2 regions of the Lysinibacillus sp. RS11 genome follow, and region 1 is predicted to be linked to the other one. Evidence: a T-box and tRNA genes for the amino acid it is inferred to sense, from the RefSeq annotation. Region 1 holds a T-box; the other holds one or more tRNA genes.

Region 1 (8,237 bases):
AAAGAAATTAAAAAGAGAGGCAACGTCATCCAACCTTGAATTTCAAGAGGACCTGCTTTAAAGAAAATTACACCATTGATCGCTTCGTTCCCATTTAAGACAATGAGAAACAAAAGAAATGCAAGTATATACATATGCGTTGAATAGCGCTCTAGCTTGCGAAAATCGAATCGCATTAAGAAAATTGCCACAGCAATGCCAGCAATAACAATAACGAAATTACGTATGATAAAATCTCGTAACGAGAGCTCTGCCGGCAGGAGCGGTAAGAAGCTACACATTGCTGCCAGCACAAATGGAATAACTAGTAGCCAATCGATTTTCGGCTGATGTATCTGATTGAGCGAGATACCAAGTTTCGTTGCATTACCCATTTCAAGCACCGCCTGATGTTCCGCATCGGTATCGTTGTATCCATTTTCCTGCCAAGCCTGCTTCGACTTCGCTAAATGATACGTCAACTCCTTTTCAACCGAATCATGTGCCTCCTTATTGCGAATATGTCCCTTTACGTGTTGAATATAGTCCTTAATCGTTCGCATAGCGTGCCTCCTTCAGTAATTGCTGAATAGAAGGGAGTTTGTGCGTTTCTTTGTTAAGCTTTGTCAATAGCTTGACGCCCTTATTAGAAAGTACATATCGTTTTTCGTTCTCCTGCCATTCACTAACGACTAGCTGCTGTTGTTCGAGGCGATGAAGCATGGCATAAATCATCCCTTCATTTAAATGGACTGTCTGTTTGTTGTTAGTATAAAGTAGCTGCGTGAGCTCATAGCCTGTGCGTGTCGTTTGTAGCATTGATAATAGCATTTGATCAGAAAATTCCTCATGAATGCCTTTACGTATCGCTTCCCGATGTTGTTCTGTAAACTGCACTTTTTTAAAGTGATTTTTCATCGCTTGTTTAAAACGTGTTTCCGTCAAATGGATTCCCTCCTAACGCTTTTTGTAACAAAGTACGTGCCTTATGAAGTCTCGTTTTCACCGTGTTTTTATTCATTGATAAAATACTGGCAATTTCCTGAACCGAATACTCCTCAAAATAATAAAAGTAAATCACTTCACGATACTTAACAGGGAGTGCCATCACAAGGTCAAACAATGCCTCGTCCTCACTATTTTGAACGACCTGTTCTAACAAATTATCCGTTTCCAGTGTTTCCGCTAACACATTCGTTTCGGTAACATCAACGTTTTTCTTGTACCAGCTCTTGAGATAGTCCTTTGAATGATTTATAGCAATACGCCACAACCAAGTCTTCATACTAGCTTTCCCTCGGTAGCTAGGAAGGGCCTTATAGCACTTTATAAAAATCTCTTGTGTTAAATCCTCAGCAAGGGCCGCATCATGTACATATGTATAAACGAGCTGTAGAACTTCTTGACCATAGTCTGTCATTAGCTCCTCAATCACCGAATTTCGTGATAATGCGCTTATTTGAATCGTTTCCTCCATTTTCATCCCTCCTTACCTGTTCATACATTAGACGACTGCCAAATAGTACCGGTTTTGTTTTTATTATATAAAAAATCATCGATACTACTTCATTTTTAATTGAATCGAAGGATAGGCAATCATTTCATAGGATTTTTGATAGGAGTTGCGAGCCTTTGGAAAGTGTTCTAGATGTTTAATGTGAGGGGTACATTAATAGAAGTATGAACCAATGGAAAAAATCTAATAGAATTACCGCCATTAGAGAGGTTAAAGAATCAAAACTATTAGGAAGAGGGGTAAACTTTGAATAATTTTTTCGTTTTTTTGATAATTATTGTATTTATTTGTATAGTCTTTAGTAATAAAATATTTTCAATTGCTAATAGTCCTTCCGAATCTAAGCTTTACATAAATGTTTTTGATCCTAATAGCTTGATGTTTACATTTTATCAATACGACCAGATTCAAAATAAAAGTAAATTATTATTAAGTAAGGAAACGGCAGATTATACTTCTTTCGCTTATACTGAAGGTAATAATAAATTGTATTTTGCAGATGGTATATCAGATCGTACAATACAATTATTTGAAAATGACCTAAATACTAATCAAATGAAACAGTTAACCACTGTATTTAATAACGTTGACTTTATCCAAATAGACAAAGAACAAAAAATGATCTTTATGAGAGTCTTATTAAGAGATGAATTTAAAAATTTTCATATGGCTACCTATAATCTTGAAACACAGAAAATACAAATTTGGGAAGAAGAAAATAAGGATAGAAGTGTTTTAGATTTTAATTATAACCCAAACAATAATCAATTAATTGTAGTATCTTTCTCCCAGGACGAACATCAGAAGAAACTTGACGAGGCTAATAAAAATCAAACCAAATTACAACCAACCAAATACAGTTTAGATATTTATGATATTGAAGGACAAAAAAAGAAACATATAGCGAATGTGGAGAGATTTATAAGTGGAGCATCATTGGCGCCAGATGCTAATTCGGTTATCATCAGCTATGATGAAGCTATAGACAGTCCTATTTCGCATGTTGTAGAAATAGATATTAAATCAAAAAAGGTAAAGCCTTTACTAGATCGTAGTGGTATTTATTCGAAAATTCGCTTCGTAAAATTCGATGAAAAAAAAGAAGGGTTTTTTTTCTTATCTAGTGTGATTGATGAAGAAAAGGGTTATAGTATTTTGAAAATACCTAAAGAGAGCGTACTTTCATACTATGACATTACGAAACAGAAAGTTAAAAATATATGGCGGGCTGAAAAAAGTGTCATTGTAAACTATTCAGCTGATAATTTTTAATGAGTAAAGAGTGCTTAGTACAACGCCCAAATATAAAGAGAGCAATCTAGCTAAATTTTATTTGCGCGAAAAACATTACAAAAATACTCTCCATTGCCCTGAGAAGATGTTTTGGCGTTGTTTAATTAAATCAAATAATTCAGAAAAAACCATTGACTTTAGAAAGTTGTGCCTGTAAAATATTTCAAAATCAATAAAAAAATTCGATGAAAAAGAGAGTAGTTTATGGTGGGACTGGAAAGCGATTTAGGGACGGTGTGAGCCTAATGCAGCAGCCATAAATGAAACGCACTTTGGAGAAGATTCTCGAATGAGTAGTAGAGAATACCGGGGAGTCACCTCGTTAACAACGGAAAGTGGTCATATAATTTGGCAACTAGAGTGGTACCACGGGATAACTATGCTCTCGTCTCTATTTTAGAGACGAGGGCTTTTTTTATCTTCATTCAGCAGAAAACGCTTATCTCTAAAGGTAAGAGATGAAAAGGGGATTTGTTTCTTTATCAGTGAGTTTCCAACTCCATTGAATGAAGCCTTCGGACGCAATTCCATCAAGGCGAAATTGATTATATATTGGGAGGAGAAAAAAACATGCATACACAAATTGCGAAAAGCATTGCTGAGGCATTAAAGAATGAGCTTTCTGTCAACGAAATTCAACATTTACTGGAGAAACCGAAAAAATTGGACTTAGGGGATGTGGCATTTCCATGCTTTATACTAGCTAAGAAATTAGGGAAATCGCCTCACAGTATCGCTTCCGAAATTAAAAACAATATAAGTTGTGAAATAGTGCAAGATGTTCAAGTAGTAGGTGGTTACGTCAATATTTTTTACGATCAGCCGATGATTACAAAACAGGTAATTAGCCGAATAGTAAAAGAAAAAAATTTATATGGAACCCAACAGGAATCAAAAGGAAATGTAGTTTTTGATTTTTCTTCCCCTAATATAGCGAAGCCTTTTTCAATGGGCCATTTACGTTCTACAGTAATCGGTAATGCTTTGGCAAACATTGCCGAGAAAAATGGCTATAAAGCAATTCGTATTAATCATTTAGGGGACTGGGGAACACAATTTGGAAAATTAATCGTGTCCTATAAAAAATGGGGAGATCAACAAAAAATTGAAGCTGCTCCCATAAAGGAATTATTAAAAATATATGTGCAGTTCCATGAAGAAGCGGAGCAGGATGACACACTCAATGAACAGGCACGTGCCGCATTTAAAGCATTAGAGGATGGGGATGAAGGGACATTAGCTCTTTGGCAATGGTTTAGAGATGCATCACTTGTAGAATTCAAGACCATTTATCAACTGCTGGGCATTGATTTTGATTCATTTGATGGGGAAGCTTTTTACAATGATAAAATGGCTGCTGTTGTGAAAGAGCTAGAAGAAAAACAACTGCTAGTGAAATCGGATGGTGCGTATGTCGTTGAATTAGACAATATGCCACCATGCTTAATAACGAAAGCAGACGGTGCTACGCTTTATGCTACCCGTGATTTAGCAGCAGCTTTTTACCGACAAAAACAATATGGCCCTAAAAAGATATTTTATGTTGTAGGAAATGAACAATCTCTCCATTTTAAACAACTATTTAAAGTTATTGAGAAAATGGGCTATAACTGGGCAAAAGACTTACAGCATGTTCCTTTCGGGATGATTCTGCAAGAGGGGAAAAAAATGTCGACGCGTAAAGGCAAAATTGTTTTATTAGCAGATGTACTGAAGGAAGCGATTGCTACAGCGAAGCGAAATATCGATGAAAAAAATCCAATGCTTGAGCAGAAAGATAGCATCGCACATCAGGTCGGTGTTGGTGCAGTCATTTTTAACGATTTAAAAAATGATCGTCTACACGATATTGAGTTTTCCATTGAGGACATGATGAATTTTGAGGGAGAAACAGGGCCATATATTCAATATACTTATGCACGTATTTCATCTCTTTTAGAAAAAGCAGAAGACAACGGTAACGAAGTATTTTGTGAAACATTAGGTGAGCAAGCATGGCCAGTCATTTTATTACTAGAACAGTTTCCCAATGTAATTACCAACGCTTTTGAGCAAGCTGATCCATCACAAATTGCTAAATATGCCCTACAATTAGCGCGTCTATTTAATAAATATTATGCACAAAATAAAGTATTGGTCGATGACAACCAAAGAAGTTCACGATTAGCATTTTGTCAATGTGTATCTGTTGTTTTAAAAGAATCGTTAGCATTGTTAGGAATTGAAGCGCCTAAAAATATGTAGGCACTTCTATATCATCGTTGTAGATGCATTTTCAGTCATTTATTGCCATGAAATTGACCGCAACTAGAAAAAATGGTACAAGGAAATAGTGTGAAATTTAAGGTCTTATCAGCATGTTAGACTTTAGTGGAATTTTTCGAATTATATAGAGAGAAGGTTTTTAGAAAGTATGAAGAAAAAGCAATGGCGTGTTTCCGCGCTACTTGTGATTGTCAGTATTTTTTTCGTTGCACTCAATATGCGGCCAGCAGTCACAGGGATTGGACCACTATTTAATGTACTTTTGGAGTCACTCCATGTATCCAATACAAAAATGAGCTTTTTAACGTCTATTCCGGTGTTTTGTATGGGACTCTTTGCACCATTCGCTGTACCCTTACAAAGGAAACTCGGAACAAAAACAGCGATCACGCTACTACTAATCATCATCGCATTAGCAAATGGGCTACGCTTTTTTAAAGAAAGCTATGGACTACTTGTTGTCACAAGCTTTGCTGCAGGGTTTGCCATTGCGCTTATTGGTCCAATGTTAAATGCCTATATAAAAAAGAAATTCCCGACCCGTTTTACAACAGTTGTAGGTATTTATTCGTTTGGAATAGGAACAGGGGCAACATTAAGTGCAGCACTAACAGTAACATTTTATAATCATTTTCATGAGAGCTGGACTATGGCGCTTGGCAGTTGGGCAGTACTAGCAATGATCGCTCTTGTCATTTGGTTACTGACAATACAAAAAGACCAGGACGAGTTATCAGAAACAGATGTATTGAGTAAAAATGATGCGCGAAATCCATGGAATAATGTTCGTGCTTGGACTATTTTAATTTATTTTGGTTTACAAACATCTTTGTTTTTCTCAATGATGTCTTGGTTAGTACCGATGATACAGGATAAGGGCTATTCACTTGTCGCTGCAAGTTCTATGCTAACTTTTATGTCGATCGTTCAAATGATTGGAAATATCACTGTCCCTATACTAATGGAAAAGTGGGCGAATCGAATGGGTTGGCTTTTCTCTTTAGGAATCCTAGGTATTATCGGCTTTGCACTACTATGGTTAAGTTCAGGTGCTATGTTGTGGATTGCCGTATTAATAATAGGGATCGTTTTAAGTGGCTTATTTCCAATTGGTCTATTGTTACCATTGGACGAGGCAAAAAATGATGAGGAGGCCAATAGCTGGTCATCAATGGTGCTTTCCGGAGGCTTTATGATAAGTGCCATCATTCCTATACTAATCGGTTATTGCTATGATGTGACGGGTAATCATACATTTACCTATGCCATATTTATGCTGTTAATGCTTGGCATAGTAGCTACTACAATTATTCTAAAGAAAAAATAATTTTGAGGCATGCGAGAATTTATGCGCATGTCTTTTTTTTATAAATAATATTTCAAACGCGATTTATAAGTCATTTTTCATAGTAAAGCTAGAAAAGAGTCGTTTTTTATAGGTATAACGAATTGAATAAAAGGGATGAGTAGTATTTTCACAACATGTCTAAACTAATAATATTATTATGTAAACTTGAAACGTATAAAAACCTTGTTTATGATAGAGAAGAAAGATCTTTAAGAAAGTTTTGGTGAACGTATGCGGAAAAAGATGCTCATTCTTGGAGCAACAGCTTTACTATTAACAGGCTGTGAAAATGATTCATTGGCAGAAATGTTTCATACTAAAAAGGCCGAGGTAAAATCGGAAAAAGTTGTTATGAAGAAAGAAGAAAAAATTGTACCAGAAGTAAAAATAGTTGGAGAAAATGGAATCGGTGCAGGCATTATTGTAAAAAAAGAGGATGCGAAGCTTTATATTGTGACAAATGGTGCGCTCGTAGCTTCAAAGCCAGCTGCTCTCGTCCAATTTAATAATAATAAGCTTGTGGAAGCCAATGTGCACTATATGTCTACAGCATATAATATCGCCATTTTAGAAGTTACATACAACGCATCGGTAAAGGTGCCAACTGTTTATAACGGGGAATTAAATCAATTAGCTGTTTTTGTCGATAGTTTACCGCACGTCATTAAAAAATATAGTGACAGAAAAGCAGCTTATTACATAGATGCAGAACAAAACATACCTTTAGGGAGCCCTGTTCTAGAAGCGGAGAGTGGTGAAATTGTAGGCATCTATTTTAAACGCCAGCAAAACGATGTTTCACAGCCGTACATACTGCCATTTCAAGATATTGAGCAGTTTTTAGATGAATGGATTGAAGAAGGTATGAAGACAAGAGACCGGCTATCTCAGTCAAAAAATTTATATCCATATATAGAACAGGGTGACAAAGAAGCCGTCCAGCAAGCGATTGATCGATATGGAAAGAACATTTTTGCTTATAATAGTGATGAAGTAAAACTATTTATAGATACATTTCATAAGCATTTACAAGCAGCTGTTGAGATTTATGATGCTAGTGTAATGAAACCTTTCGCAGGTACAGACGAGTTACAAAGCACACTGAATAATATGGTTGCGTATTACGAATCCAAACACGCGAAAATTCAATTTTCCAATACGACGATTAAAAACATTAAAATGGATGGACAAACTATTGTAGTTCGTGCAAAAACGGAATATGTACTAACGAATGCTGCTGGTCAAGAAGCACTTGCAAATTCTTTGATGGTATATGAAATAAATAAAAATGAACAGGGCGAGTATAAGCTTATTCGTCTAACAACTGAGGAGTGAAAAGTTGGATGGAGCAAGCAAGACAAATGCTACAACATCATTTTGGCTATGATTCATTTCGCAATGGACAGGCACCAATTATAGAGCAAACATTACGAGGTCAATCAAGTCTTTGTGTGATGCCAACTGGCGGAGGTAAATCAATTTGCTATCAAATTCCGGCGTTGATGCTAGATGGGCTCACAGTCGTCATATCCCCCTTAATTTCTTTAATGCAAGATCAGGTAGAAGCATTACGTGCCGCCAATATTCCGGCCGCGTATATTAATAGCACCTTATCTGTACAAGAAGTAAATGAAACGATGCAGCTTGCGAGTGCAGGTTATTTAAAGTTACTTTATATAGCGCCAGAGCGATTAGAGAGTGCAACGTTTTTACAAGTATTAGCGAATTTATCTGTGCCATTGATTGCTGTAGATGAAGCCCACTGTATATCCCAGTGGGGGCATGATTTTAGACCGAGCTACCGAGCAATTCAAAAATTATTTACATTATGGCCCC
Region 2 (8,237 bases), 1.6 Mb from region 1:
CCACATGGAAGATAGGTGAAGCAGCTGTTAATAGCTCTTTATCCTTTTCTGGATGACCTACACGTTCATACCACATGTTGCGCACTGTTTCCCAATACGGAGGAATTGTATTTAATAATGTAAAGATATTCGATACGCCTACATAATCAACTGCTGCTGCATATAGATCTGGTGTAGTCGTGATACCAGCTAACGTTGCATAACCACCAAATGATGCACCGTAAATTCCGATGCGTTCTGGGTCTGCAATACCTTGGTCAATTGCCCATTGTACACCATCTGTAATATCATCTTGGATTTTTAGACCCCATTGCTTATTACCAGCTTCAAGGAATTCTTTTCCGTAACCAGTTGAAGAACGGAAATTCACTTGTAGTACCGCATAACCACGGTTTGCTAATAATTGCACTTCTGGATTAAAGCCCCACATATCACGGAACCATGGTCCACCATGCGGATTGACGATAAGTGGCAGATTTTTAGCCTCTTTGTTTTTCGGTAAAGTTAAATAACCGTTAATTGTTAAGCCATCTCGACTCTTATAAGAGATTGGATGCATTTCTGCAAGCTCTTCTGGGTTTAACCAAGGACTTAATGTTGCCAATTCTGTCAATTCATCCGTTGTTGAATCGTAGTAATAATATTTTCCGTAAACAGTGTCACTAGCAACGCTAACAATGAACTTTGTCATATCTTTATTGTAATCATTGATACCTAATTCACTTTCAGGCACACCTAATTTGTTTTGAATTTTACGGAATAATTTTTCAAAGTCCTCATCAAAGAATTGATAATGTACCTTATCTGTTACATAAGTACCGTATAATAATTTATCTTTATCAGCACTATATAATACGCCTGTTACATCCACTTCTGGGTTGGACATAACTACTTCTTCTTTACCTTCTAAATCATATTTCACTACTTCTACTTTGTCTCTTCCTTTATTAGAAGTTGCATAAATATGTTTATTGTCTTTAGAGAAAGTAAGTGGCATTACTTGTTCCCCTGCTTCGAACTCTATAAATGGCTTGAATTCATCTTTTTCTGAATCACGATAAAGCACAGTTCCTTCTACACCATCTGATGCAACTGCCATACGCACATTGCCATCACGATCCGCTAACCAGCTAATAATATTCCCTGGGTTTTTAGCAACATGTGTAGTTTTACCAGTCTTTACATTCAGCTTGTACACATCAAAGACTTTGGCATCTTCTTTATTCATCATAATAAGGATTTCGTCTTTAACGCCCTTTAAACCGTTTAATAATCCAACTGTTACATTTGGATATGGTGTTAAATCCTTTTCCTCATTACCATTAAATGATGTTGAATAAATGTGGAAGTTTTCATCTCCACCTTTATCCTTTACATATAGTAGATTATCACCTTTCCAGAAGGATCCAGCGATATCACGATCTGTTGAACTAGATACACGTACTGGCTCGCTATCATCATTCATTTTTTTCACGAAAACATTTGAACGATTTTCCCATTCAGCGTTATACGTTATGTAGTTACCGTCTGGTGAAAGTGAATGACCAAAGCTTCCCGGATTTTTCATAAAATCTTCAACGGAAATTTCTTTCACGCCTTCATTATTTACACCGTTTTGTACTTTTTTTGCATTATTCAGAATCTTGACTGCGTCTTGTTTAGAAATTGTTTCACTAGTTGAAAGACCGTTGAATAAACCAAGCTTATTGGCTTTTTCTTGATACTCAGCAAGTGTTGTTTCTTTTTCCTCTTTATCTAAGGCTCTTACTAAAATACGCGCTGCTTCATCACGTTTAATTTTCACACTTAAATCTTTTAATTCTTCACCTTTTACCCACTGACTTATGATTTGCTGACGCATTGTCTCTGATCCATGTTGGAATGTTAGAGAAGTTACAGCTAAATCTAGAAATTGCTTAGCAGATAACTGTTCCTCTTTTACTTCTACTTGACCGCTAGTTTCATTGGCAGCGCGCACTTCCTGCATAGAAACGGGAATGACAGTAGATGTTGTTAAAATAACTGCTAATGATGCTGTTAAAAATCTTTTATTCAAAATTTCTTCCTCCCTTATATCAGTTCTCGTTATATCGCTTGTCGATACAATGAAAATTATAACAATTTTAGTCCTTTTGTCAATAATTGAAAATATTTAAAGAAAAATTTCCTTTTAGACCAATAAAAATGTGAATTGCACATATACCGTATGAAATTTATTTAAAACGACATACTAAATACTGCAATAAACTATGTCATTAAGGAGGCGTTTTTTTTGTCACAATCGTTTTACAATGAACCATCTAACCAAACATCATTCAACCAACAGCACAGCCTAAATCATGGTGGACATGAAGTAATGGACATGCATGAAACACTTGGCGAAATCATTGCTGGTATGAATCAATCTATTCTTTTACGACCTCAGGTTAAGGACACTGAGTTACTTAGCATTTTGGATCGCCAATATAATTTCACACTAGGCATGTATAATACCATTGTGGAGTCATTTAAAACTGGTCATGATCCATCTGTTCCTACAGGTCGTTATCAAATGGAAACAGGGCATGATTTTAAATTCGGCTTAAACCCTGGACAGCCAAAAAAGCCTATGCAAAATGCGAGTGAGATCAATGATGAAGCAATTTCTGGCTTCTTACTTGGTGCTCAAAAAGGCGCGGCAAAATGTATGACTGCGGCTGCAACAGAAACGACAAACCCTGTCGTTCGTCGTGTTGTTGCAGATAGTATTCCCAACTGCATCGAAATGGCATACGAATTATCTATTTACCAAAATAAGCATGGCTATTATCAAGTACCTCAATATTCTCAACAAGATATGCAAACGATGCTTAATTCATTTGACACTACAAAAAATCCTCTTCATTAAATACAAAAAGAGCAGTCCCTATTGTGATGAAAAATCACTAGGGATTGCTCTTTCCTTATTAAAGTACTTTTCCTAAAAAGGCTTTTGTTCGTTCATTTTGTGGGTTACTGAAAATTTCTTTAGGTGTTCCCTCTTCAACAATATAGCCACCATCCATAAAGACAACACGATCGCCAACTTCACGAGCAAAGCCCATTTCATGAGTAACAACAATCATCGTCATTCCTTCAGCGGCTAGATTTTTCATAACGTCTAGCACCTCTTTGACCATTTCAGGGTCAAGTGCCGAAGTAGGTTCATCAAATAAAATAGCTTTTGGCTTCATTGCTAAAGCACGAGCAATGGCAACACGTTGCTGCTGACCTCCTGAAAGCTGTTCAGGATAGTTATAAGCCTTACTATCAAGACCGACCTTTTTCAAGAGCTCATGTCCGAGTGCTTCCGCTTCCGGCTTTCCCATCTTACGGATTTGCATTGGCGCCATCGTCACATTATCAATAACAGTCATATGTGGGAATAAATTAAATTGCTGAAACACCATCCCCACTTCAGCTCGAATCGCATTAATATTTGTTTTTGGATCATTAATTTTGACATTCTCAATATAAATTGCACCATCTGTTACTTCTTCTAGCATATTGATGCAACGTAAAAATGTACTTTTCCCCGAGCCTGAAGGACCAATAACACAAACAACTTGCTTTTCTTGTATTTCATAATCAATACCCTTTAATACTTCCAGCTTACCAAAATATTTGTGTAAATTTTCAATCTTAATCATCGTGCTTCCCGCCCTTCTGCCTTACGAGGGACATAGCTATTACTAAATCGTTTTTCAATAAATGCTACAATCTTTGTTACACCATACGTTAAAATTAAATATAATAAGGCTGCAACAATATATGGTTCCCAGAAACGGAAGCTAGCACCTGCCACTACTTTACTTGCATATAAAATATCTGGAGCCGCAATAACGGTTACTAAAGATGAATCCTTTAATAAGGCGATAAATTCATTGCCTAGCGGCGGAATCATACGTCTAAAAGCTTGGGGTAAAATAACTTTACGCATCGCTTGGTTATGCGTTAAGCCCAGAGAACGAGCTGCCTCCATTTGCCCTTTAGCAATACTTTGAATGCCCGCACGGAAAATTTCTGCATTGTATGCCGCACAATTTAAAATAAGTGCCGTAATCCCTGAAACCATATAGCCTAGTGAATGCCCAAAAATTGACGGTATCACCGCTAAGTGAATTAATAAGATTTGCACAAGCATCGGAGTCCCACGGAATAAATCTACATATAACTTACATGGCCAATAAATCCATTTTTTATCTGATAATTTTCCAAGACCTAAAAATAACCCTAAAAGAATTCCTCCAAAATAACCACTAAGTGTTAAAACAAGCGTCACGCCAATACCACGTATAAACATATCACGGTAGTTCCAGACTGTGTCCCAGCGTAAGTCAAAGATGTCCATCCGAAAACCCCACTTCCCCTTTAGAGTTAATCCAAAAAATCATTTCGCCTTGGTATAGTTGCGTGCAGATTTTGAATTGTGCCTAGACCTACACGAAGGCCGACACAAGAACCTCATACTCATTCATCCCGCCACCTTTAGAGATAGGAGTCTTCTGTAGCTGATGCGTTGCTTTCACTACAGAAGACATTTGCTGAATGAAAATTAATGGGCCGCTAACTATAACTATACTAGTGGCATCACGCATTCATTATTTTTCTTTAAATTCTGTGCCTGTAATTTCTTTTAATTTACCGTTTTCTTTAATTTTTTTCAGACCTTCATTTAGTAGGTTTAACAACTCTGTGTTCCCTTTTTGAACCATAAACCCATAATATTCTTTTTCAAATGCATCATCTTCTATTATTTTAAGTTTTTCGTTTGGATGTGCCTTAATATATTCATACACTACCGCATTATCACCAATTGCTGCGTCTACGTTTCCGTTTAGCATCTCTTGAATAGCGACTGGTTGATTTTCAAACGCCAAAATATTTGTACTTGATTCTCCTTGCAGCTTTTTAGCAGCTTCATGTCCAGTAGCATTAATTTGTACTGAAATCTTTTTATCTTTTAATTCAGCTAATGATTTAATCTTTGAATCTTCCTTTACAACGATTAATAATTGAGATTCATAATATGGCTCAGTAAAGTCAAATGACTCTTTACGCTTTTTATTGATTGTTATGCCAGATGCACCGATATCTGTTTCACCATTTTTAATCGTTTGGAATACAGGCTCCCAACCAATGTTTTGCCATTCCACTTCAAAGCCCATCTCATCAGCAATTGCTTGTAAAATATCGACATCAATTCCTACAACATTTCCTTTATCGTCAAGTGATTCAAATGGCGCAAAGGTAGCTTCTGTTCCTACCTTATAAACTTTTTTACCATCCTCACCCTCAGATGGCTCGCTACCAGATGATGTCTTTTCTTTAGCACCACAGCCAGCTAGAACTAATGCAAATACTGCCACGATCATCAATAGCATCGATAAACTTCTTTTCATAGTATTTTCCCCCTTATTCCATTACCTTCCCGAAACACATTTTATTGTTTGTTAATTCGGAAATGTTAGACTATTAGGTCAATTATAGTGACATTATTCACTTTAGACAACAACAATTCGCATAAAAGTAATTGTTTTTTCATAAAAATTAATTTTAGTTGGTTTTTTTAGCAAAAAACGGTATGAATGAACAAAAATCTAACCTAAATTGTATATTTATACAAATTCGAACTATGCCGAAGATAGATATATTTTGGCAAAAAAAAAGAATCCCCTCAGAAAGGATTCTTTTTTCCGACTAGTATACTAGTCTTCACGTACAGTATGTTCACTAAAAAATAATTTGGAGTTATTGCTTTTTTGAAGGTTTGAAAGAAACACATAAGGGAATAATGCTAACTAAGCAGAATTCCCACTATTTTCCCTTCATTCTCCACTAAGCAGGCTGCTAAACTACTTATTAGGAGAATTGCTATAAAAGTAAATCAAATAATCAGTAAAATGGCGCCCTCGGAGGGAATCGAACCCCCAGTGCAAGAACCGGAATCTTACGTGTTATCCATTACACCACGAGGGCAATTAGACACAAAAAAAAAGTACTCACTCAAAGGCTTTCCAAAAAGCATGATGTAGATAATCCTCATTTGAAGCATACCTGCAAAATAGTGTACTGTACTTTAACTTATGACCTTACCAATTATACAAACGTATTGCTCATAATTCAACTATAGAATGCAAAAAGATTTTAATTTTTTTTAGACTCTTCATCAAAATATGTACTTGACTATCCATTTCACGACAGAAGGACGCTTCCCGTAGTGTGAACTAAGCCTTCTTGGCGCTTACACTTCGTTACATCAACCATACTGTTTTAGTCATGAACAGTTTTCAGTATTGGCTATTTATTTAATTTCACTTTAGCAGGGATAATATTTGACCTTCCCTGACTATAATGTGTATGATAAGGATACAGCTGATACACAATGGATGTTATCAGCAAAAGTATTCGAATTTAGTTTTTTAAGGAGGATTTAACATGAATTTAATTCCTACAGTTATTGAACAAACAAGTCGTGGTGAACGTGCTTATGACATCTATTCACGACTACTAAAAGACCGTATTATTTTATTAGGAAGCGCGATTGACGACAATGTAGCTAACTCCATTGTTGCTCAGCTTCTATTCCTACAAGCAGAAGATCCAGATAAAGATATCTTTCTTTACATCAACTCACCAGGCGGATCAATCACTGCTGGTATGGCAATTTATGACACAATGCAAATCATTAAGCCACAAGTACAAACAATTTGTATTGGTATGGCAGCATCTATGGGTGCTTTCCTACTTGCTGCTGGTGAACCTGGTAAACGCTTCGCATTACCAAATGCCGAAGTAATGATTCACCAACCTCTTGGCGGTGCACAAGGTCAAGCAACTGAGATTGAAATCGCTGCAAAACGTATTTTATTCTTACGCGAAAAATTAAATGGCATTTTATCAGAACGCACTGGTCAACCGCTTGAAGTAATTTCAAGAGATACAGATCGCGATAACTTCATGACTGCTGAGCGTGCCAAAGAATACGGCTTAATCGATCAAATTATGGAACGCAAATAAAAAAGTTAAAGGCATCCCAGATTATTTCTGAGATGTCTTTTTTTGTTCGACATCCATGTATGTATGGTTTGATGGGGTGATCCATCACTTTGGTTGTTCTATCCATGATTTTGGCGGTTCTATCCACGATTTTGGCTCTTCTATCCATCACTTTGGTCATTCTATCCATTACCTAATGGTTCTACCCTATATTTGACTTTTCTTTTCGTAGTTTCGGCCTTTCTTTCCGTCGCTCAGGCTCTTCTTTCCGTCGCTTCGGCTCTTCTTTCCGTCGCGGTCTTTTCTTTCCGTCGCTTCGACCTTTCCTTCCGTCGCTCAGGCTCTTCTTTCCGTCGCTTCGGCTCTTCTTTCCGTCGCGGTCTTTTCTTTCCGTCGCTTCGACCTTTCCTTCCGTCGCTCCGGCTCTTCTTTCCTTCGCTTCAGCCTTTCTTTCCGTCGCGGTTTTTTCTTTCCGTCGCTTCGACCTTTCCTTCCGTCGCTCCGGCTCTTCTTTCCATCGCTTCAGCCTTTCTTTCCGTCGCGGTTTTTTCTTTCCGTCTCTTCGACCTTCCCTTCCGTCGCTCCAGCTCTTCTTTCCGTCGCTTCAGCCTCTCTTTCCGTCGCAGTCTTTTCTTTCCGTCGCTTCAGCCTTTCTTTCCGTCGCTTCGGCTCTTCTTTCCGTCGTTTCAGCCTTTCTTTCCGTCTCTTCGACCTTTCCTTCCGTCATTCAGGCTCTTTTGTTCTGCGTTGCAAAGACGCAAAAAAACTGCCCAGCATGTAAGTTTTACAGCTTGGACAGTTTTTGCATTATAGGTTGTTTAATCTTCTTCTTCGATTAGTGCTGCCAATGCTGTTACCGCTTGCTCAGCATCGTTCCCATCACTACTAAGGACAACTTCTGTTCCTTTTGCAATAGCTAAACTCATTACACCCATAATGGATTTAGCATTTACTTTTTTCTCTTCTTTCTCAAGAAAGATATCTGCGCTAAAACGATTTGCCTCTTGTACGAATAGCGCCGCTTGTCTAGCTTGTAGTCCTAATTTTAATTTTACATGGACTCTTCTCTCGGTCATTCTCAAAACTCCCCTTTACTACCGTTCATTTTATTAGTTTTATCTTACCTCACTTACTAGCAAAAGAACAATACGCGATTACACATGACATTCATACCTGAAAAGTATGAAAATTTAACCATCAATTTTTTCACCACTTCTTAA

What was found. The T-box of region 1 lies ahead of argS (arginine--tRNA ligase). A T-box ahead of a tRNA ligase gene usually reads a tRNA of that ligase, here a tRNA-Arg.
Region 2: it has a tRNA-Arg gene. The T-box ahead of argS (arginine--tRNA ligase) is inferred to sense a tRNA for this amino acid. The anticodon was not compared.

What each region holds. Positions count from the first base shown of each region.
Region 1 covers NZ_CP168124.1:2,373,934-2,382,170, forward strand. The annotation lists gene AB9L17_RS12130 (FtsW/RodA/SpoVE family cell cycle protein) at 1-542, opposite strand, end outside; gene AB9L17_RS12135 (helix-turn-helix transcriptional regulator) at 529-924, opposite strand; gene AB9L17_RS12140 (sigma-70 family RNA polymerase sigma factor) at 905-1,456, opposite strand; gene AB9L17_RS12145 (hypothetical protein) at 1,742-2,767, shown strand; T-box leader at 2,965-3,184, shown strand; gene argS (arginine--tRNA ligase) at 3,359-5,032, shown strand; gene AB9L17_RS12155 (CynX/NimT family MFS transporter) at 5,202-6,380, shown strand; gene AB9L17_RS12160 (TcaA NTF2-like domain-containing protein) at 6,645-7,736, shown strand; gene recQ (DNA helicase RecQ) at 7,745-8,237, shown strand, end outside.
Region 2 covers NZ_CP168124.1:4,007,083-4,015,319, forward strand. The annotation lists gene AB9L17_RS20720 (S9 family peptidase) at 1-2,056, opposite strand, end outside; gene AB9L17_RS20725 (spore coat protein) at 2,273-2,887, shown strand; gene AB9L17_RS20730 (amino acid ABC transporter ATP-binding protein) at 2,946-3,668, opposite strand; gene AB9L17_RS20735 (amino acid ABC transporter permease) at 3,665-4,369, opposite strand; gene AB9L17_RS20740 (basic amino acid ABC transporter substrate-binding protein) at 4,620-5,420, opposite strand; tRNA gene AB9L17_RS20745 (tRNA-Arg) at 5,923-5,997, opposite strand; gene clpP (ATP-dependent Clp endopeptidase proteolytic subunit ClpP) at 6,457-7,038, shown strand; gene AB9L17_RS20755 (hypothetical protein) at 7,231-7,830, shown strand; gene AB9L17_RS20760 (HPr family phosphocarrier protein) at 7,836-8,093, opposite strand; gene whiA (DNA-binding protein WhiA) at 8,208-8,237, opposite strand, start outside.